4 regions of the Sanguibacter sp. HDW7 genome follow, and region 3 is predicted to be linked to each of the others. Evidence: predicted binding sites of a transcription regulator. Region 3 holds the regulator's gene; each other region holds the start of a gene.
What was found. Region 3 encodes LexA, which represses DNA repair genes until DNA is damaged. Its sites were predicted from a motif close to TCGAACANNTGTTCGA; they were not measured.

Region 1 (5,585 bases), 820 kb from region 3:
GAGGCGGGCGAGGTCGTCCTCCACGTCACCGAGGTCGGCAGCCTGTAGGTCGCGCGCTAGTCGCCTGGGTCGCCACTGCTGCTCTCCCGTCCACTCGCACTCTCCTCTCCCCTGGCACCGGCCCGTCCCCGCACGCGCCTCACGGGGACCGAGCCGGCGGGTGGTTCACCGAGCCGGTCGTAGCCGCCGGGCTCCGAGAACGTCCACCGGCCACGCCACGCCATCGCGATGCGTTCGCGGTCGACGTGCCGGTGGTGGAACCAGCACAGGAGCGCGGCATTGTCGGTCGAGGTCGCACCGCCGTCGGCCCAGTGGACCCGAGCGTGGTGGATCTCGGAGATCTGCACCGGCGCCTTGCAGCCCGGCCACACGCAGCCCTGGTCACGGGCGATGACGGCCTTGCGGCGCGCTGAGGTGAAGGTCCGCTGGGTCCTGCCGACGTCGAGCACCTCGGAGTCCGGGCCGAACACGACCCGCGTCACCGCGCAGTCCGCCGCGATCCTCTCGAGGATCTGTCGCGGTACGGGGCCTGAGCCGTCGATCCACGTCGGTCCCGGGCTGAGGAGCTCGGCGACGAGGTCGTCGGCCGGACCCGGCACCGTTCGGCGTTGCGAGCGGAACGCTCGTCGCGGCGCGTCGCCACGCCCGACTGCGTCGTGCTGTTCGGCACCGTCAGCTCGTTCGGCACCATCACCTTGACCGGCACCGTCGCATCGTCCAGCAGGGTCACCTCGTCCGGCAGAGCCACCTCGTCCGGCGCCATCGCCGCCCCCGTCGCTCCCCGCCAGCTCGATGAAGTCACGCCACGGGACGAGGACCGTCATGTGCGGGCGGACGCCGGCTCCTGCCCCGCCGGACTCACCTCGCTCGAGGAACGAGCGTGCGACGCCCGCGAGCGCGATCGCCCGCCGCTGCGTCGGTCGCAGCCCGTCGTCCTTCGACGGCACACCGTTCGCGGCATCGAGCGCTGTCCGCAGCACCTGTCCGTTTTCCTCGGTGAGGAACCCGGACAGGTGGTAGCCCCCGAGCGTGAGCGAGAGATCGAGGTGCTCTCGTTCCTGCGCACGGCTGTAGCCGCGGTCGTCGGACTCAGGGTCGGCGACGTGCGCGAAGCGTCGTGCCGCCTTGCCGAGGTCACGCAGGTCGAAACGTTTGGCGACGCCGAGCATCGCCTGCTCTCCCGTGATCGACGCACGTTCGCACGTGCACGCTCCGAGGTCCGCCGTGCAGCCGGGTGCGTGCCCGGGAGCGTTCCAGGAGCTGACATCCTCACCGTCGATGACTCGACCACCGGGGACGGTGCCGTCGGGGACGGGACCACCAGGGACGGGGCAGTCAGATACAGGGCCGTTGGCCCGACGCGTCTGAAGGTGCGCGCGTGCCAGCTCGACGCACCGCGCGTCCGAGGTGGGCAGGGTGCGGCTGAGTACCTCGACCTGCGACGCGGAGAGGCGCCCGGCCCGCGCGGACCGCAGGGTCGCGGGAAGATGGTCGCGCAGTCGCTCGGCCGCGAGCACCTCACGCCGCGCCAGAGTCAGCGAGCGCTTCTCGTGCCACGCGACCCAGTACGGGAAGCTGCGCACCGTGTCTGTTCGCCACAGCCCGTCGGCCTCGACGCGGCCGAGCCACGCGAGCCGCTGCGCCCCGAGCCGGTCGATGACCGCCGCCGTCCGCCGGGAGGCCTCAGCCGCGAGCGACGCAGCACCAGAGTCCGGGTCGTTCGACGCGATGAGCACAGCAAGGCGCTCGAGCAGAGCGATCTGGCCGAGGAGATCCGCCGGCAGCGCGAGGAACTTGTCACGGAGGCCCATAGCGCCCTCGAACGGCGCGACGACAGGCGCGCCACGGTCCACAAGGTCCATCGCCGTCACCTCCGTCAGCGCCGCATGATGCGCCCAGTCGTCTCGTCGCGTGTCGGATCACGCCATGCCCCGACCTGCGGGAACACCTCCAGAATATCGAACAGACGTACGAGGCGCGCGGCGCGGGCAGCTTCTCACCCCGGCCTCACCCGGACCCGACAACTTGCCGCTGCCGCGCACCGCGCGGTAGACCTGCGCCGTGGCGAAGAAGAAGACCCCGGCCGGAACCCCTGCGCTCGTCGCGCTCGAGCGCGCCGGCATCCCGCACACGGTGCACGCGTACGTGCACGACCCGACGACGGACCTCGGCTACGGGCTCGAGGCCGCGGCGGCGATCGGAGTGCCGCCCGAGCAGGTCTTCAAGACGCTCCTCGCGGTCGCCGACGGCACGCTCGTCGTCGGCGTCGTCCCCGTCGACGGGCGGCTCGACCTCAAGGCCCTCGCCCGCGCGGTGGGCGCGAAGAAGGCAGACATGGCAGACCCGGCCGCGGCGGAGCGCGCGACCGGCTACGTCGTCGGCGGCATCTCCCCTCTCGGGCAGAAGCAGCGGCTGCGCGCGGTCGTCGACGCGTCGGCGCTCGACCACGCGACGATCTACGTCTCCGCGGGTCGGCGCGGGCTCGACGTCGGGCTCGCCCCCACCGACCTCGTGACGCTCATGGGTGCCACGACCGCAGCGCTCAGCCGCGACTGAGACCCCAACAGCTACGCGAACGCCTGGTCCGTCGGGACGATCTCGGCGCCGAGGGGCAGCAGCGACACGGGCACGAGCTTGAAGTTCGCGATGCCCATCGGGATGCCGATGATCGTCACGCAGAGTGCGACGCCCGTCGTGATGTGCCCGATCGCGAGCCAGATGCCCGCGACGATCAGCCACACGATGTTGCCGAGCGTCGACATGACCTGCGTCCCGGGCTTGCGCACGACGGTCCGGCCGAAGGGCCACAGCGCGTAGGACGCGATGCGGAACGACGCAATGCCCCACGGGATCGTCACGATGAGCACGCAGCAGATGATGCCGGCGACGGCGTAGCCGACGGCGAGCCAGAAGCCGGCGAAGACGAGCCAGATGATGTTGAGAAGCGTGCGCATGCGCCCATCCTAGGGAGGTCGCCTACCGCTGCGTCAGGTCCAGGGGCAGGCCCGCCCGTCACCCGATCCGTCGCGCGACCGCGAACCCACCCTCGTCGAACGACACCTCGTACACCCCGCCGAAGCGCGAGGCCGCGTAGCGGGCGACGTCGTCGGGCGGGTTGCCGCCCCAGCCGGACCACGTGCGGATCGCGACGTAGTCGGGCTGGACGGGGGACTCGGTGCCGATCCAGTAGACGGTGCGGTCCGACGTGAGGTGGACGATGAGCCCGAGGTCGCTCGCGACGCTCGCGCCCGCGGGGATCGAGGCGAGCGCCCGCTCCCCCGCGGCGACGTGCGAGCCACGCTCGTACGTCGCCGGGTCGACGAGGTCGGCGAACGGGAACCGCGGCACGAGCAGCGCGGCGACGACGACCGTGAGCGCGGGCACCGCCCGCGCGTACCCCCGCGCCGCGGCGCGCGACGACCTGCGCAGCAGCCGCGTCCCGTCGACCGTCGCCGCGAAGACGATCGGCATGAGGATGAGCGAGTAGTGCCAGGTCGAGCCCCAGTAGTACTCGGTCGAGCCGGCGTACCGCCAGAGCATCGTCGGGACGATCATGAGCAGCAGCGGCGAGCGCAGCGCGACGAACGCGGTGACGACGAGCAGGAGGAGGATCGTCTCGATCTTCACCTCGGGCGACAGAAGGTTGGTGAAGATCCGCCACACTCCGTCGACGAGCCCTGCGAGGCCCTGCGGGGCACCGGTCGCGCCCTCCTCGCCGAGCTTGCCCCAGTAGTCGTACCGGTGCCACGGGTTGAAGATCGGGATGAGCACGAAGAGCGTGAGCGCCATGCCGCCGAGACCGGCCGCAACCATCTGCCACGCGCGTCGCCGCTCGCCCCAGAACCACAGGACGACTCCGAAGCCCGCGACGGTGAGACCCATGTCCTCCTTGACGCCGAGCAGCAGGAGGATCCAGAGGCAGGCCCGACGCCACTTCCCGTCAAGCGCTGCGGCGAGGCCGAACGCGAGGATCGGCGCCGCCAGCGCGTACTCGTGGAACTGCACGTCGATCGCCGACTGCACGCCCCAGCTCGCCGCGTAGGCGACGCCGACGGCGAGGCCCGCTGTCCGGCCGAGCCAGCGTCGCGCGGCCTGCGTGAGCGGCACGACGGAGATCGCGACGAGCACTGCCTGCGCGACGAGCAGCGTCACGGGGCTCGGGAAGATCCGGTAGAACGGAGCGAGGACGACGAGCAGCGGCGACCAGTGGTCACCGAGCTGGATGTAGCCCTCGCCCTTGATGTCGACGACCGGCCAGCCCAGCCCCGCCCAGCCGCGCACCGCCTGCTCGAAGATCGCGTTGTCCCAGCTCGGTGTGTCCCAGCGGTTCCAGCGCGCGAGGCTCAGCGCGAGGTAGGCCGCGAGGGCGACGACGGCGACGGCGACCGCGGGCCAGATCGAGGGGCGCTCGACGCGCGGCTCGGGACGAGGACGGGACCTCCCGACGACGACGGGCTCGGATCCGGGCGCGTCGGCTTCGAGTCCGGTAGCGGTCGCGTCGTCGGCGTCAGGCAGGTCGGCCTCTTCGGCCATTGCCTCATCCGTCGCTGCCTCGTCGAGCACAGGTTCGCCGAGCAGAGGCTCGTCAAGAACACGCTCGTCCACGACGGAGCCCGTCGCGAGGGGCTCCACCTCGACGCCGTGGACCGCGGCCCCGTCACGCTCCGGAAGGGTCGCGTCGGGCACGTCGGAGCCGTCGGTGCGCACAGTCATGGCGTCCATGATGGCGTACGTCGGCTCCTCGAGCACGAACCGTCCCGGACTCCGCACGACCTCGGGACGGAGCCTCCGCACGAACTACCATGGGCGCTCGTGAGCACCTGGGACATCGCCGCCGCACTCGCCCGCACGACCGACCGCCTCGCGGCCGCCGCGCAGGCGGCGGGCCGGGCTCCGGAGGACGTCGCGCTCGTTGTCGCGACGAAGTCGGTCGACGTCGCCCGCACGCTCGAGGCCGTCGCCGCGGGGGCCTGCCTCCTCGGCGAGTCGCGCGTCCAGGACGTCGTCGCGAAGGCGCCTGCGCTCGAGGCGCTCGACGCACAGCCCGCCGTCCACCTCATCGGCCCGCTGCAGTCGAACAAGATCAACGCGGCGCTGCGTCACGTCGCGTGCGTCGAGACGGTGCACTCGGCGTCGCTCGCGGCCGCGCTCGGTGCGCGCTGCGTCCGCGACGGGCGCGTGCTCGACGTCCTTGTGCAGGTCAACGTGTCGGGCGAGGAGCAGAAGTCGGGTGTCACGCCCGACGCCGCGCTCGACCTCGCGCTCGAGGTCGCCGCGACCGACGGCCTGCGGCTGCGCGGCCTCATGACGATCGGCCGCAACTCCCCCGTCGAGGCCGAGGTCCGCGCCGGCTACGCGCGCCTGCGCACCCTGCGCGACGAAGTGGTCACGCAGGGCGCCCGAGGCGCGACGGAGCTGTCGATGGGCATGAGCGGCGACCTCGAGTGGGCCGTCGCGGAGGGCGCGACGATCGTGCGCGTCGGCACGGCGATCGTCGGCCCGCGCGTCTGAGAGTCCCGCCCCTACCGCACCTCGCTCGGCAGCGGCATGCGCGAGCGTGTCGTGAGCCAGCCGGTGAGCCAGGC
Region 2 (5,585 bases), 270 kb from region 3:
CTGCCCTTCTGACGCGAGCGGCCTCATCACGGGGACCGCGAGCGCCGCCAACGTCGTCGTGAGGTGCCCTCCTGGCGATCGCCATCGAAGAACTTGCTCGCCGCCGGTGGCTGCGCGCGCGTCACGAGCCTTCGGCTCGACAACCTCGACCTTCCACCCTGTCGCGTGCTTGAGCCGATGGTGGTGACGGCAGAGATGCGCGAGGTTCGGGGCGCGCGTCGTCCCGCCCTCGGCCCAGGCCTCGACGTGGTCGATGTCGCAGCGTTCGGCACGCCGACGACAGCCGGGGAACCGACAGGTCTCGTCGCGCAGGCGGAGGAACGCCGTGAGGTCGGCGGGGACCGCATACGTCGTGCGTGACACGTCGAGCACGACGCCCGTGTCCCTGTCCGTGAGAAGCCTGCGCAGCGACGGAGCCGCAGCGACGAGCTCCCGCGCCGTCGCGGCATCGAGCATCCCACCGCCGACGACCTGCGCCCCATGCTCGTGCGCCCGGGTCTCACGCTCGCCCCGCTCACGCGCCGCACTCGCGTTGGCCGCGTCCTCCCGCGCCGAGCGGCCTAGTGGAACGTGTTCGCCGGCGACCGTCCCGACTCGAGACTCCCGGAGCTCGTCCGGCAGCACGGCCTCGATCGGGACCGCGATCATCACAGTGGGACGGATCCCCCAGATGTCGACGTCGCACGCGCTCGACGCGACGAGCGCATCATCCTCGGCGAGCGACTCCGACGCCGCAGCGTCGAGGCGCCGGTCGTCGAAGGAGGCGCCCGACGGCGTTCGACCCACCGTCAAAGGTCCGGTGAGCGCATACTGCGGTGGACCCCCACGCTCCCCGTCAGGTGGAGGAGTGGCCGCCCCGCGGCTGCGGTCGCGGCCACGATCGGGGTCGCGGTTGCCGACGGGGTTGCTGTCGGGGTCGCGGTTGCAGTCGCGGCCGGTGTCGGGTTCGCTGCCGGGTTTGCTGCCGGAGTCACGGTCGAGGTCGGGTTCGCTGCCGGAGTCACGGTCGAGGTCACGGCGATGATCGGGACCAAGACTGAGCGTCCCCTGCTGCGCATCCGTGCGAACCACGAGGTCGTCGAGCACGGGCGACTCGGAGAGGCAGTACGCGGCGAACGCATCAGCACGCAGCTGGCTGAGCGTCCGGGGGTCGTCGCCACCACGGGTCGCGAGGGCCGCGTCGGTGCAGCGGTTGTAGATCGCGGCGGCAGTGACCTCGGGCAGATGCGCGGAAAGGGTCGCCATCCCTTCGCGGCCGAGCGAGAGCTGGACGTTGCGCCCTGCACGGGCCCTCCGATGGCGCCGCTCGATGCTCTCCGGGTCGACGCTCTCCCGAGCGCGCACGATCCAACGTCGCAACGCCGCAGGCGTGCACGTCTGCGCCTTCTCGATCGCCCCCGGCAGCAGGTGCTCGCGCACCCGCGCGCTCACGCACTCGAGCTCGTCGACGAGGACCTTCGCGTGCTCGGCCCCGATCTCGGCGGCGAGCAGAGCGTCGGCCGTCTGCGGCTGCTCCCGCATGCAGGTCACCGCACGGGACCAGTGTCCGCTCACCCTCGCCTCGGGCTGAGTCGTCATCGTGGCGACCTCGGCGACGAGCGAACGCCGCGCGAGCTCGTGCTCACGGGTGCTCGCAGCGGCCCCCGTGAGCTCCGCGGTGTGCTCGACCTCGTCGACAGCGAGCCTGTCGAGGATCGCCAGGGCGTGCGTCCGGAGGGCCGCGGCAGTCCGCTCCATCATCTCGGCCTGGCCGAGCGTCGCGAGCGCGGCCGCCTTTGCCTCGAGCAGGCGGTCGTGCTCGGCGATCCAGCGTTCACGAGATCCGAGAGCCTCGTGTGGCCGCGCCGAACCTGCAGACCCAGGGCGCACCACAGGCCATGCCGTCCCTGCCGGTTCCGGCCGCACCGCGGACCGCGCCGAACCTGCCCGCTCAGGGCGCGCCGCGGACCGCGACGGGCGCGGGCGGCGGGAGCGAGGTTTGCGGCTCATGTTCTCATTCTATCGAACGGACATTCGAATCGCTCGGCGGGCGGGCAACCTGTGGACGTTCGGCAGCGATACCCCCAACGAGGCGTGCGCCACCAACTTGCGGGGCGCAGTCTTGCGTGGCGCCACCCTGCGCCGCGCCGGCTTGCGCGTCGCCGCCAAGCGCCACCCACCCCAACGGCCGGACCTGAACCGCAGAAGCCGAGGCCCCGCCCCGCCCCAGGTGACGTACACCACTCCCCCGCGGGAACACATCGACACCCGTCATAGTTGAAGGCTAAAGTAGATGCAGATGCATGAACTTTCGACCGGCCCGACAGGCCGCACCCAGGAGGACACCATGATGCAGTTCGGGATCTTCACCGTCGGCGACGTGACGACCGACCCCACGACCGGCCGCACCCCCACCGAGCACGAGCGCATCAAGGCGACGGTCGCGATCGCCAAGAAGGCAGAAGAGGTCGGCCTCGACGTCTTCGCAACCGGCGAGCACCACAACCCGCCGTTCGCCGCGCCCGCCAACCCCACCGTCCTCCTCGCCCACGTCGCGGCGCAGACCGAGCGCATCCTCCTGTCGACGTCGACGACCCTCATCACGACGAACGACCCCGTCCGCCTCGCCGAGGACTACGCGCTCCTCCAGCACCTCTCCGACGGCCGTATGGACCTCATGATGGGCCGCGGGAACACGGGCCCCGTCTACCCCTGGTTCGGCAAGGACATCCGCCAGGGCGTCGAGCTCGCCGTCGAGAACTACGCGCTGCTCCGCGAGCTGTGGACCAACGACGTCGTCGACTGGAAGGGACGCTTCCGCACCCCGCTCCAGGGCTTCACGTCCGTCCCCCGCCCGCTCGACGGTGTCGCGCCGTTCGTCTGGCACGGCTCGATCCGCACTCCCGAGATCGCCGAGCAGGCCGCCTACTACGGCGACGGCTTCTTCCACAACAACATCTTCTGGCCCATGAGCCACACCAAGCAGATGGTCGCGCTCTACCGCCGCCGCTTCGAGCACTACGGCCACGGCAAGGCGCACCAGGCGATCGTCGGCCTCGGCGGCCAGGTCTTCATGCGCAAGAGCTCCCAGGACGCCAAGCGTGAGTTCCGGCCCTACTTCGACAACGCCCCCGTCTACGGCCACGGCCCCTCGATGGAGGACTTCTCGGAGCAGACGCCACTGACGATCGGCTCGCCGCAGGAGGTCATCGACCGCTACGCCGCGATGCGCGACCACGTCGGCGACTACCAGCGCCAGCTCTTCCTCATCGACCACGCAGGACTCCCGCTCAAGACCGTCCTCGAGCAGCTCGACCTGCTCGGCGAAGAGGTCGTGCCCGTCCTCCGCAAGGAGCTCGCCGCCGGCCGTCCGGCCGACGTGCCGGACGCCCCGACGCACGCGAGCCGTGTCGCCGCCGCCGGCGGCGGCCACGACTCGACCGTCTACGCGGACGCCGACGACGTCACGGGCGCCTCGCCGACCACGGACGCACGATGACGACGACGACGCGACGGCGGGCGACGTCGACGGCCGAGGCGTGGGAGGCACTCTTCCGCGCCCAGGTCGCCGTCGTCCGCCGCCTCGAGGCCGACGACGTCTGGGACGAGGTGAGCATGAAGGAGTACGACGTGCTCTTCACGCTCTCGCGCTGCAGCGCCGACGGCCTCCGGCTCAAGGAGCTCAACCGTGAGGTGCTCCTCTCGCAGCCGTCCTTGTCGCGCCTCGTCGACCGGCTCGTCGCCCGCGGTCTCGTCGAGCGGCACGCCGTCATCGACGACCTCCGCGGCACGCGCGTCGTGCTCACCGAGGAAGGACGCGCGACCCAGAAGCGCGTCGGACGTCGCCACGTCGCCTCGATCGACCGCGCGATCACAGGTTCGCTCGACACCTCCGAGCTCGCCGAGCTCGAGCGTCTCTGCGGCGTCCTGCGCGCGCACGTCGACCCCGCCCCCGCCAGCACCCCCGCCACCAGCACCTCGCAGGAGGACCTCTCATGACCCGCCGACTCGTCGCCGTGAGCGGCGGCCTCTCCCAGCCCTCGTCCACCCGGCTGCTCGCCGACCGGCTCGTCACCGCGGCCGCCGACGAGCTCGTCGCCCGCGGCCAGCAGGTCGAGACCGAGACGGTCGAGCTGCGCGACCTGGCGCACGACATCACCGACATGATGCTCACGGGCTTCCCGTCGCCGCGCCTCGGGGACGTCCTCGAGCGCGTCCGCACGGCCGACGGCCTCGTGCTCGTCTCGCCGATCTTCTCCGGGTCGTACTCGGGGCTCTTCAAGTCGTTCTTCGACGTCGTCGACCCCAAGGCGCTCACCGACGTGCCCGTGCTCCTCGGTGCGACCGCAGGCACGCCGCGGCACTCGCTCGCCCTCGAGCACGCGCTGCGTCCGCTGTTCTCCTACCTGCACGCCGACGTCGTCGGCACCGCCGTCTTCGCGGCGACCGACGACTGGGGCGCGACCGGCTCGGCGTACGACACCGCCGGCAAGCTCCAGGCCCGGATCGACAAGGCGGGGCGCGAGCTCGGCGCCAAGGTCGCGGCGTACGCGGGGGCCCAGGACGACGACATCTTCGCCGACGTCGTCCCCTTCGCCGAGCAGCTCGGACGCTGAGCGTCCCGCGCACCGAACCCGGGTAGTCTCGGACCAGGGCGCGCACGCGCCACCCAGAGCCGTTGGAGGAGCGATGGACACGTTCAACACCGAGCCCACCGAGGCGCACATGGACGACCGTCCGGTCGCCGTGAACGCCCTCATCTTCGTCGTCGTCATGGCGATCTTCGTGCTGGGCTTCTGGGCCATGGGCGAGGCCATCGCTCAGCACAGCGCGCTGCTCTTCTCGGGCGGGCTGCTCGGCTCGTGCCTCGCCGTGGGCCTCGCGCTCGGCGTCCGCAGGGACTGACGAACAGAAGAGGACGGCGGCGGCCCCGGGAACCCGGGACCGCCGCCGTCGTCGTCCGCGAGCTGCGCTCACGCGGTGACGCGCTGCATCACCTCACTCGCAGCCGCTGCAGGAGTCCTGTCGCGAACGGGTCGGAGAGCACGTAGAGCGACTGCCCACGCATCTCTGCCGCGACAGGCATCGCGGTCTCGAGCACGGTCGTGCGCTTGCCCCACCTGGGGAGCTTCGTCACCTTGCCGCCGAACATCTCGGTGACGTAGACATCGCCGCCGCGGGCGACGGCGAGGTTCGTCGCGCCGAGGAAGCCGGACGCGACCTGCGAGACCTTCCCCGTGCGGGGGTCGACCTTCCACACGCCGCCGAGCGCGCCGAGCGAACCGTCCTCCGGGCCGCCCGGGAGCGTCGAGACGTAGAGCATGCCGCGCGGGCCGACCTCGACGTCCGTCGGCACCGGGTCGAGCGCGAACTTCGCGCCGACGACGCAGTCCGGCATGCCGAGACCTGCGGCCATCTCTGCGGTCACCTTGACCTTCACGGGCGGGAGCACCGCGACCGTGCGGATCTTGCCACGGTGATCGACCGAGAAGATCGCGTTCGCGCCCGCGTCGGCGACGAAGAGCCTGCCCGCGTGCGTGACCGACTGGTACGGGTGAACGTCGATGATCCCGCCGTGCTTCTGGAGCTCGGGCGGGAGGCTGGCG
Region 3 (5,585 bases):
AGGTCGCTCCCGCACCAGCTCGTCGAGGCGTTCCGCTCGACGCTCGAGGAGGTCGCCGACGCGGACCTGCTGCTCCACGTCGTCGACGCGTCCCACCCGGACCCCGAGGGCCAGATCACGGCGGTGCGGGAGGTCCTCGCGGAGATCCCGGGCGCGCTCGACGTGCCCGAGGTCATCGTCCTCAACAAGGCCGACGCGGCCGACCCGGACGTCATCGCGCGCGTCCGTGGCCGCGAGCGACGCACGCTCGTCGTCTCGGCGCACACGGGCGCGGGCATCCCCGAGCTCCTCGCCTACATCGCCGCGGCGCTGCCGCGGCCCGACCGTGAGATCGACCTCACCGTGCCCTACACGCGCGGCGACCTCGTCCACCGCATGCACCACGAGGGGGAGATCGACCTCGAGGAGCACACGCCCGCGGGCACACGCCTGCGCGGTCGTGCAGGGGAGGCGCTCGCAACCGAGCTCGACGCCGTCGCGGTCGCCCACAGCCCGTCCTGAGGCGCGCCCGCACGGGCGGCGCGATGGCTAGGATGACGCGGTGACCCCGACGCCCGACGACACCGAGACCGACGTCGCCGCAGCGGTCGGACCGCTCCTCGAAGCCGCGGTCGCGGCGCTCGGCGGGAGCCCCCGCGAGGGGCAGCGGACCATGGCGGAGCGCGTCGCGACCGCGTTCGCGACGGGCGAGCACCTGCTCGTCCAGGCGGGCACGGGCACGGGAAAGTCGCTCGGCTACCTCGTCCCGGCCGTCCACCACGCGGTGACGGCCGGCGAGCGCGTCGTCGTCTCGACCGCGACGCTCGCGCTCCAGCGGCAGGTCCTCACGCGGGACCTCCCGCTCGTCGCGGACGCTCTCTCGGACAGCCTGCCGCGCCCGCCGCGCATCGCGCTGCTCAAGGGCTGGCAGAACTACCTGTGCCTCCACAAGGTCGAGGGCGGCTACCCCGAGGAGCCCGGCTCGACGCTCTTCGACCTGTCGGACGCGGGCTCGGCGCCCGACCCGCTCGAGGACGACGACGGACCGCGCGACGAGAGCGCGATCAAGCGCCTCGGCCGTGAGGTCGTGAGGCTGCGCGAGTGGTCCCAGGAGACGACGACGGGCGACCGTGACGACCTCGTGCCGGGAGTGAGCGCGCGGGCGTGGCGGCAGGTGTCCGTGACGAAGATGGAGTGCCTGGGCTCCAGGTGCCCCCTCGTCGAGCAGTGCTTCCCCGAACGGGCGCGGGCGCTCGCGCGCGAGGCTGACGTCGTCGTGACGAACCACGCGATGCTCGGCATCGCGGCCTCGGGCTCGCCGGGAGTCCTGCCCGAGCACTCGGCGCTCGTCGTCGACGAGGCGCACGAGCTCACGGACCGCATCACGAACCAGGCGACGCTCGAGCTCTCGACGCTCTCGATCGACCAGGCGGCGCGGCTCGCGCGGCGCCAGGGAATCGGGACGGCGGCGCTCGACCGTGCGGCCGCCGACCTTGGCGCGCTGCTCATGGACCTGCCCGAGGGGCGCTTCCCGCACGGCCTGCCCGAGGGCGTGAGCGCGGCCGTCGGTGCCGTGCGCGACGAGGCGCGCGAGCTCGTCACCGCGCTCAAGCCCGAGCCCAAGGCGGACGCCGACGGCGCGCTCAAGGTCGCGCAGGCCGGCATGCTCATCCTCTTCGAGACGGCCGAGCGCATGGCCGCGGACCCGTCGGGCCACGACGTCCTGTGGTGCTCGCGCGGCTCGTGGGAGGCGGGTGGTGCGACGCGCCTCCACGTCGCGCCCATGAGCGTCTCGGGCCTCGTGCGGACGTCGCTGCTCGCGGAGCGCACGGGAGTCTTCACGTCGGCGACGCTGAGCCTCGGCGGGTCCTTCGAGCACGTCGCGCGCTCGCTCGGCCTCGGCTCGGCCGGCGGCGACGGGCCCGAGGCGCGCTGGGACGGCATCGACGTCGGCACACCCTTCGACTACGCCAAGCAGGGCATCCTCTACATCGCGAAGCACCTGCCCGCGCCGGGCCGCGAACCCGCGACGGAGGCGCAGCTCGACACGATCGCGGAGCTCGTCGAGGCCGCGGGCGGTCGCACGCTCGGGCTCTTCTCGTCCCGACGCGCCGCCGAGACCGTCGCGGCCGCGATGCGCGAGCGGCTCGACGTTCCCGTGCTGTGCCAGGGCGACGACGTCCTGCCGACGCTCGTCAAGCAGTTCGCCGAGGACGAGGCGACGTGCCTCTTCGGAACGCTCTCTCTGTGGCAGGGCGTCGACGTGCCTGGGCGCTCGTGCAGCCTCGTCCTCATCGACCGCATCCCCTTCCCGCGGCCCGACGACCCCGTGCGCTCCGCGCGGACCGAGGCAGTCGCCGCAGCGGGTGGCAACGGCTTCATGTCGGTGTCGGCGACGCACGCGGCGCTCCTGCTCGCGCAGGGCGCAGGTCGCCTCGTGAGGACCTCGACGGACCGCGGCGTCGTCGCGGTGCTCGACTCACGCCTCGCGACCGCGCGCTACGGCAGCTTCCTCACGCGCTCGATGCCCCCGCTGTGGCCGACGACCGACCGCGCGACGGTCCTCGGCGCCCTGAGACGGCTCACCGAGGGCGAGCCCGCTCGCTAGGCTGGACCAGGACCTGCGGGCCGCTCGCGCGACCCGCTGCTCAACCCTGGAGGAACGATGCCGAACATCACGCCGCACCCCGACGAGCACACGGCGCTGCGCACGACCAAGCTGGCCGTCGTGGGAGCAGGAGCCGTCGGCTCGACGCTCGCCTACGCGGCGCTCATGCGCGGCGCGGCGCGCACGGTCGCGCTCATGGACATCAACGCCGCCAAGGTCGAGGCGGAGGTGCTCGACCTCTCGCACGGCGTGCAGTTCGTGCCAGAGGCCCAGGTCATCGGCTCGGCCGACGTCGAGGTCTGCGCGGACGCCGACGTCGTCGTCGTCACGGCGGGCGCGAAGCAGAGGCCGGGGCAGACCCGGACCGAGCTCGCGGGCGCGACGATCGACCTCATGAAGAAGATCCTCCCGGGGCTCGTCGAGGCCGCGCCGAACGCCGTCTACATCATGGTGACGAACCCGGTCGACGTCGTGACGTACGCGTCGTTGAAGATCTCGGGCCTGCCGCCGAGCCAGATGTTCGGCTCGGGCACGGTGCTCGACACCTCGCGCCTGCGCTTCCTCATCGCGCAGCACTGCGGCGTCGCGGTGCGCAACGTCCACGCCTACATCGCGGGCGAGCACGGCGACACCGAGATCCCGCTGTGGGACTCCGCGACGATCGGTGGCGTGCCGCTCCTCGAGTGGAACCGTCAGTCGGAGCACCACGGACCGCTCACGCACGACGACCGCGCGCGCATCGCAGACGAGGTCGTCAACTCGGCGTACAAGATCATCGAGGGCAAGGGCGCGACGAACTACGCGGTCGGGCTCGCGGGCACGCGCATCATCGAGGCGATCCTCACGAACGAGCACTCGGTCCTTCCGGTCTCCTCGCTCCTCACGGACTACTACGGGATCTCCGACGTGTGCCTGTCCGTCCCGTCGATCGTCGGGCGTCGCGGCGTGTACGAGCAGCTGCAGGTGCCGCTGTCGGACGCCGAGTACGACGGCCTCAAGGCGTCGGCGGACCACCTGCGTGCGGTCGCACGCGAGTTCGGATTCTGAGCACCACGGCAGCATGACGAAGGCCCCCTCCGCGGAGGGGGCCTTCGTCATGCTGCCGTGGTCGCTGTCCGGGTGCGGTCGGGCTACAGGGAGCGCAGCACCGAGACGACGCGGCCGAGGACCTGTGCGCCGTCGCCGGGGATGGGCGCGTACGCGGAGTTCTGCGGCAGCAGCCAGACGTGGCCGGACGTGCGTTTGAACGTCTTGACCGTCGCCTCGCCGTCGATCATCGCGGCGACGATCTCGCCGTTCTCGGCGACGGGCTGACGCCGGACGACGACCCAGTCGCCGTCGCAGATCGCCGCGTCGATCATCGAGTCGCCCTGGACCTTGAGCATGAAGAGCTCGCCGTCGCCGACGAGCTGGCGGGGCAGGGGGAAGACGTCCTCGACGACCTGCTCGGCGAGGATCGGGCCGCCTGCGGCGATGCGGCCGACGAGCGGGACGTACGACGGGGTGGGGCGCGAGTCGTCCTCGGCGGCGGAGTCGTGGACGATCCGCGGCCGGGCGTCCGGCTCGACCGGGGAGGGCACCGACGTGGCGACGACGCGGGCGTCGTCCGCCTGGACGATCTCGAGCGCGCGCGGGCTGTGGGGGTCGCGGCGGATATAGCCCTTGCGCTCGAGTGCCTCGAGCTGGTGCTTGACGCTCGACGGGCTCGTGAGTCCGACGGACCGACCGATCTCGCGCATCGTCGGGGGGTAGCCACGCTCGTCGAGCGACGCGCGGATGCACTCGAGCACCGCGCGCTGGCGTCCCGTGAGCGCCCGCGTCACGGGAAGGTCGGGCCCGGTGGGCCCGGAGGCGGTCTGCGTCACGTGCTGCTCCCTCGTCGACCCCCGAATGTCGGAGGCTCGTGGTCGGCTGTCCTTCGTCAGCCTAGGGGAGGACACCGGCGGGTTCAAACATCCGTTCGAGCGTGTCTCGACATCCGTGGCGGACCCTGCTAGAAATAGAACAGCAGTTCGACGAACAGGCGTTCGAGGTTCACCTCGACCGACGGAGGAGCACCGAGATGAGCACCATGAGCCTGGCGGCCTCGCCCCGCATTGCCCGTGCCGCTGCGCCGGCGCCCGAGCTTGCGCCGCTCCGGATCACGCGCCGTGGACGCATCGTCCTCGGTCTGCTCGTGTCCGCGGTCCTCGGTTCCGGAGCGCTCGTGTTCGCGAACGGGGCGACGGCCGACGCCCCTGCGGGGGCGCAGGCGGTGACGGTCCGTACGGTTGGTGCAGGGGAGTCGCTGTGGGCCATCGCCTCGTCCGTCACGGCGCCCGGGGCTGACGTGCGCGACGCGCTGCAGGAGATCGCACGGCTCAACGGCCTCACGGGTTCGAGCCTCGCGGCGGGTCAGCAGCTCGTCGTCCCTGTCGTCGACGCAGACTGAGGAGCGGCGCGCCGCCTTGCGTGGCGCGGGGCGTGGGCCTATCGTCGCGATGCCCCCCGAAGTGACATCCCCGAGGACGCACATGCACTGCCCGTTCTGCCGGAACCCCGACTCCCGCGTCGTCGACTCACGCACGTCCGACGACGGGCTCTCGATCAAGCGCCGTCGCCAGTGCCCCGAGTGCGGCCGGCGCTTCTCGACGGTCGAGACCTCGAGCCTCACGGTGGTCAAGCGCTCCGGTGCGACCGAGCCCTTCTCGCGCGACAAGGTCGTCGCGGGCGTCCGCAAGGCGTGCCAGGGCCGTCCCGTGAGCGACGACGACCTCGCGCTGCTCGCGCAGCGTGTCGAGGAGTCGATCCGAGGCTCTGGCAGCGCTGAGATCGACGCCAACGAGATCGGGCTCGCGATCCTCGGGCCGCTCCGCGAGCTCGACGTCGTCGCCTACCTCCGCTTCGCGAGCGTCTATCAGGACTTCGGCTCGCTCGAGGACTTCGAGGCCGCGATCACCCTGCTCCGCGCGGACCGCGAGGGAGCCACGCTCCCCGCGGGCCAGGACGCCGAGAGCGA
Region 4 (5,585 bases), 110 kb from region 3:
CGGTGGAGGTCAGGCTCCCCGGCCTCGTTCGTCGGCACACGGCCGAAGTCCGCCTCGAGCTCCGCGAGCGAGCCGTAGACGTCCGTGCGCGGGAACGCCGGGTCGTCCGACACCCACACGGGGATCGGCGTGCCGAAGTAACGGTTGCGCGAGATCGACCAGTCACGCGCACCCGCGAGCCACTTGCCGAACTGCCCGTGCTTGATGTGCTCGGGCGTCCAGGTGATCTCCTCGTTGAGCTCGACCATGCGGTCACGGAACTCCGTGACGCGCACGAACCAGCTCGACACCGCCTTGTAGATGAGGGGGTTCCGGCAGCGCCAGCAGTGCGGGTAGGAGTGCTGGTACGTCTCGTGACACAGCACGACCGCCCGGCGCTCGGCCGGGATCGCCGCGAGCGGGCCAGTGCCGTCCTTGAGGTCACGGATGATCAGCGGGTTCGCGTCGAAGACCTGCTCGCCGACATAGTCGGGCACGAGGGCCGTGAAGCAGCCGCGCGCGTCGATCGGCACGACGGGCACGATGCCGGCCGCGTCGCACGCGTCCTTGTCGTCCTCGCCGAACGCCGGGGCGAGGTGCACGAGACCCGTGCCGTCCTCGGTCGAGACCCAGTCCGCCGCGAGCACCTGGTGCGCGGCAGGGTTCTCGGCGTCGTCCGCGAAGTACGCGAACGGCGGCGTGTAGCGGCGCCCGGCAAGCTCAGCGCCCGTGAGGGTGCGCAGGACGGCCGCCTGCGGGTCGTCGCCCAGGCCGAGCTCCGCGGCGTACGCGCCCAGGCGCGCCGCGCCGAGCAGCACCTCCTGGCCAGTGACGACCGAGCCCTCGCCCGCACGCACGACGACGTACTCGACGTCCGGCCCCACCGCGAGCGCCAGGTTCGACGGCAAGGTCCACGGCGTCGTCGTCCAGATGAGCGCAAGCTCGCCCGACTCGAGCCGCACACCCACCGTGAGCGCCGGGTCCTGACGCGACTGGTACACGTCGTCGTCCATGCGCAGCTCGTGGTTCGACAGCGGCGTCTCGTCGCGCCAGCAGTACGGCAGCACCCGGTAGCCCTCGTACGCAAGGCCCTTGTCGTGCAGGCTCTTGAACGCCCACAGGACCGACTCCATGTACGTGACGTCGAGCGTCTTGTAGTCATTGTCGAAGTCCACCCAGCGCGCCTGGCGCGTGACGTACTCCTGCCACTCCTTCGTGTACCGGAGCACGGACGTGCGGCACGCCTCGTTGAACGCCGCGATGCCCATGGCCTCGATCTCGGACTTGTCCGTGATCCCCAGCACGCGCTCGGCCTCGAGCTCCGCCGGCAGACCGTGCGTGTCCCAGCCGAACCGGCGCTCCACACGGCGGCCACGCATCGTCATGTAGCGCGGCACGACGTCCTTCGCGTAGCCCGTGAGCAGGTGGCCGTAGTGCGGCAGACCGTTCGCGAAGGGCGGGCCGTCGTAGAAGACGAACTCGTTGTCGCCGTCCGTGCCCGCGGGACGCTGGTCGATCGACGCCTGGAACGTGCCGTCGGCGTCCCAGTACGCGAGGACGTCGCGCTCGAGGGAGGGAAGATCCGGGCTCGCCGGGACGGCGGAGTCGCGGTGGAGGGGGTACGCCATGACTAGCTCCTGCGGGTGGTCGCGTGCTGCTGCAAAGTGCTGCAGGGACGACGTCACCGCCGCGGTACCACCCCGCTTGACCCCACCTCGCTCCGAGGAGCGCGGCACGGACCGCTCGACCGGCTGTCACGGGCCGTCCCCGTCCGGCTCTACTGAGACTCCCAAAGGAGTCCGTTCTTCCGGAGGCTCGCCGGTGATGGCCGGGTCGACGCCTGTGGGCACCACCTTACCCTCACCCGCCGGCGACGTGCCGAGGGGATCGCGCCGCGGGCGGTCGCCCGCGTCAGGCTCGGGCAAGCCTGCGTCGCGTGAACGCCTCGATGTCACGAGCGACGAGCTCCTCGACCGTCGCGATCGCGGGGCCGAAGATCGAGCGGACGAGGGCGTCGTCGCGGGTCATGGTCGTGCTGGCAGGGGCGCTCAGGAGAGTCGTGGGCATGGCGGGTCCTCGGATGCGGTGCGGGTGCGGGCTGGGGTCGCGTCGTCAGCGACAGCGACAGCACGCACCGGCGAGGAGCGCCGGGGCCGCCGCGGGCACGACGACGCAGCACATTCGCTGCGTCGGGGTCCCGTGGCTCTGGCTCATGGGCACGAGGATGCCGGAACGCGTCGGGCATGCGAAGCATCGCCGTCGGCGTCCCGGATGGTGAGATCTGGCGCAGGGTAGCGCCCTGGTTCTTTGCATCTGGTCCGGGGCCGTCGGCGCCGGGTCCGGGCCGTCGGTGCCGGTGCCGTCAGGCCTAGTTGCGGGCGACGAGCGTGTTCGACGCCTGCGCGCGCGGCCGGATGATCATCGAGTCGATGTTGACGTGGTGCGGACGCGTGAGCGTCCACACGACGGCGTCGGCGACGTCCGACGCGACGAGCGGTGCGTCGACACCCGCGTAGACGGCGGCGGCCTTCTCCGCGTCGCCGTCGTACCGCACGAGCGAGAACTCCTCCGTCGCGACCATGCCCGGCGCGATCTCGATGACACGCACGGGCTCTCCGACGAGCTCGAGGCGCAGCGTGCTCGCGATGATGCGCTCGGCGTGCTTCGCGGCGACGTAGCCGGCACCGCCGGGGTACGTGTCGTGCGCGGCCGTCGAGGTGAGGACGACGACGTCGCCACGCCCGGACTCGCGCAACGACGGCAGCAGGGCGCGCGTGAGACGCAGCGTGCCGAGAACGTTCGTCTCGTACATCTGACGCCACCGATCGAGGTCGGCATCGGCGACGGAGTCCGTCCCGAGGGCGCCGCCCGCGATGTTGACGACCGCGTTGAGCGGGCCGTCGGCCGTCACGCGCGCGACGGCCGGAGCGACCGAGGCGTCGTCCGTGACGTCGCACGCGATCGCGGTCGCGCCCGTGCGAGCCGCGAGCTCCTCGAGCCGATCGACGCGTCGGGCAAGGGCGAAGACGTCCCAGCCGGCGGCGCGCAGCAACTCGACCGTCGCGAGGCCGATCCCCGAGGACGCACCGGTGACGACGGCCCGCAGGCTCGGCGTCATCGGATGCGTGGCGCGGCGGCGGCCGGCGCGCGTCGGGAGCTTCTCGACGGTGTCCTCGCCGTGCTCGTCGACGTCGTAGGGGTTGATGGGGCGCACCACAGTGGCGTCGGCAGGATCGGCGTCAGGAATGGGCTCGATGTCGTGGGTTGCCACCGTCCCGTCCGTCGCGTCGGCGGACACCGCGGAACCGGACGTCGGACCGCCGAGGAGGCCGCGTACGCGCTCGGCGATCTCGTCGCGGACGAGGCGCATGCGCTCCACCCCTTCGACGCCGCGCTCCGACGGCTCGTCGAGCACCCACCTCACGACCGGGGTGCCGTCGTGCGCCTGGACGTCGGCCTGCTCACCAAGCACGACGACGACGTCGGCCGCCGCGATCATCTCGTCCGTGACCAGCTGCGGGACGTGCTCGGAGATGTCGACCCCGACCTCAGCGAGCGCGGCGACGGACTCGCCGTTGAGCGACTCCCCGGGCGCGGTCCCGGCCGAGACGAAGGTCGCGCCGGGCGCGAACGCACGCGCGAGCCCCTCCGCCATGGGCGACTTGCCGCCGTTGCGGCTGCACACGAACAGGACTGACCCGGGGACCTCGCTCATGACATCCATGGTCGCACCACCCACGGACATCGGTCGCCACGAACGCCTGCCCTGCACCCTCCCGACACCTGACGCGGGGCCTGTGGACAACGATTCTATCCACAGATCTCAGCCTGGAGATGCGATCGAACACACGTTCCATATCGTTGATCACATGACACCGGACCCGCACCCCGAGGAGCGCGAACCCACGCGCTCCGTCGCCCCTGACGGGGCGCTGTTCTCAGGTGCGCCGGGAGCGTTCGTCATGCCCGGCGCCCTGGACAGCGCGAGCGGCAACGACAGCACTGATGGCTTCGACGGCGCTGATGGTAGGGCCGGCAGCAGTGGCAACGGCACCCGCGACTACGGTGGCGGCACTTCACCCAACGTGACGCGGAGCGCCCAGGACGGGCGCGGCGGGAGCCAGGGCGGCTCGGACACCCGTCAACGAGCGGGGACCTCGAGCACCCCGCTCCCTGAGCTCACCTCCCACTCCGACTTCCTCGCGTGGCAGGAGCATCTCGCCGACGCGCACGGCGCAGCCTTGCGCGTCATCGAATCGATCGAGGCGGAGCAGCGTGCGACGTCGGCCCTACGACTGCAGACCATGGCGGTGCTGGCGCACCTCAGCGAGGCCGCTGCCCAGGTGGTGTGGGACCCGGTCGCCGGAAGGTCTCGCGTCCAGACCCGGGCCAGCGAGATCCACGCGGCGCGAAGATCGACGGTCGCCGAGGTCGCGACACGCACCCGTACGGCCGAGGGCCACGTCGTGGCCGAGTGGGACCTGGCACAGCACGTGACGGTTCAGCACCCCCATGCCGTCGACGACCTGGCCGCGGGACTGCTGTCGGCGCAGCACCTCAAGGTCATCGCCGAGGAGAGCGCCGTCGTGCCGGTCGAGCACCGCGAGTCCTTCGGGAAGATGCTCGCGACGCAGGCCCGCAACCGGACTCCCGGCCAACTCCGGGCATGGGCGCGCCGACATCGCGAGCTGGCACAACCCGGGTCGCTCAACCTCCGGCACCGAGCAGCGCGCGCAGGCAGGTACGTGACCCTCGAGCCGGGCAGGGACGGCATGGCGTGGCTGAGCGCGCACCTCTCCGCGGTCGCGGCAGCTGCGGTGTTCGACAGGCTCACGGCCGCAGCAGTGGCCTGCCAAGGACCGGAGGAGTCACGGACCCTGGCGCAGCTGCGGGCCGACGCCCTGGCGGACTACGTGCTCGCCGAGGCGCCGGCCCCAGGACCCGAGGGGTGCACCGCAGTCGCCGAACCTGCGGACGGCATGGCGACGTTCAACGTCAACACCTCGCCGAGGCAGCTCCGCCGAGCCGGTCACCCGCCTTCGGAGGCCGCCGAAGGACCTCCATCGATCCCCGTCGTCCCTTTCGAGGAGTCCGCCCGCGCGGTGCTCGCCCGGACTCCGCTCGAGCGGAAGATCGCGGTCTCCACACACCTCGCCGACGCCGATGACGTCCGCAACGTCATGTCCCGCGCGTGCGACGCAGACATCTTCGGGATCAGGCCTGCGGTCTCGGTGACCGTTCCCCACACCCTTCTGCTCGCTACGGCCTCCACGTCCGAGGCCGATCCGGCTGAGGGCCGATCGCAGGATCCGCGTCCGCGAGAGCCACGTCCTCACGCGGGCAAGACGCTCGAACCGCATTCACACGGCGCGCATCCGCACGACCCACACCTCCACGGCGCGCATCCGCACGACCTGTCGCCGCAGACACCCGAGCGAAGCCCAGCGGCCGACTCCTTGCCGACGGCCGCGCTTCGTCCGACGGCCGAGCTCGTCGGCCACGGTCCCCTCGACGACGACACCGCCCTCGAGCTGCTCGCCGCTGCGCCGTCGCTCCGCCGGATCCTCACCGACCCGCACACAGGCATCGCGCTCGACTTGTCCCGC

Region 1: G7063_RS10045 (HNH endonuclease signature motif containing protein) is a predicted target of LexA. The motif match lies at 1,959-1,974, and genes of this name have one in related genera.
Region 2: G7063_RS07605 (HNH endonuclease signature motif containing protein) is a predicted target of LexA. The motif match lies at 2,002-2,017, and genes of this name have one in related genera.
Region 4: G7063_RS05860 (HNH endonuclease signature motif containing protein) is a predicted target of LexA. The motif match lies at 3,820-3,835, and genes of this name have one in related genera.

What each region holds. Positions count from the first base shown of each region.
Region 1 covers NZ_CP049862.1:2,180,454-2,186,038, forward strand. Annotated here, with positions in the region: gene G7063_RS10040 (RNA helicase) at 1-48, shown strand, start outside; gene G7063_RS10045 (HNH endonuclease signature motif containing protein) at 57-1,862, opposite strand; gene ybaK (Cys-tRNA(Pro) deacylase) at 2,062-2,556, shown strand; gene G7063_RS10055 (YccF domain-containing protein) at 2,568-2,954, opposite strand; gene G7063_RS10060 (DUF2079 domain-containing protein) at 3,013-4,713, opposite strand; gene G7063_RS10065 (YggS family pyridoxal phosphate-dependent enzyme) at 4,813-5,511, shown strand; gene G7063_RS10070 (FtsX-like permease family protein) at 5,523-5,585, opposite strand, start outside.
Region 2 covers NZ_CP049862.1:1,629,032-1,634,616, reverse strand. Annotated here, with positions in the region: gene G7063_RS07605 (HNH endonuclease signature motif containing protein) at 1-1,872, opposite strand, end outside; gene G7063_RS07600 (LLM class flavin-dependent oxidoreductase) at 2,330-3,478, shown strand; gene G7063_RS07595 (MarR family winged helix-turn-helix transcriptional regulator) at 3,475-3,978, shown strand; gene G7063_RS07590 (FMN reductase) at 3,975-4,595, shown strand; gene G7063_RS07585 (DUF805 domain-containing protein) at 4,669-4,884, shown strand; gene G7063_RS07580 (ScyD/ScyE family protein) at 4,973-5,585, opposite strand, start outside.
Region 3 covers NZ_CP049862.1:1,362,617-1,368,201, forward strand. Annotated here, with positions in the region: gene hflX (GTPase HflX) at 1-501, shown strand, start outside; gene G7063_RS06370 (ATP-dependent DNA helicase) at 542-2,587, shown strand; gene G7063_RS06375 (L-lactate dehydrogenase) at 2,645-3,634, shown strand; gene lexA (transcriptional repressor LexA) at 3,718-4,452, opposite strand; gene G7063_RS06385 (LysM peptidoglycan-binding domain-containing protein) at 4,650-5,018, shown strand; gene nrdR (transcriptional regulator NrdR) at 5,101-5,585, shown strand, end outside.
Region 4 covers NZ_CP049862.1:1,251,154-1,256,738, reverse strand. Annotated here, with positions in the region: gene ileS (isoleucine--tRNA ligase) at 1-1,607, opposite strand, end outside; gene G7063_RS05875 (hypothetical protein) at 1,891-2,046, opposite strand; gene G7063_RS15250 (SDR family NAD(P)-dependent oxidoreductase) at 2,348-3,097, opposite strand; partial or broken gene G7063_RS15245 (low molecular weight phosphatase family protein) at 3,317-3,694, opposite strand; gene G7063_RS05860 (HNH endonuclease signature motif containing protein) at 3,849-5,585, shown strand, end outside.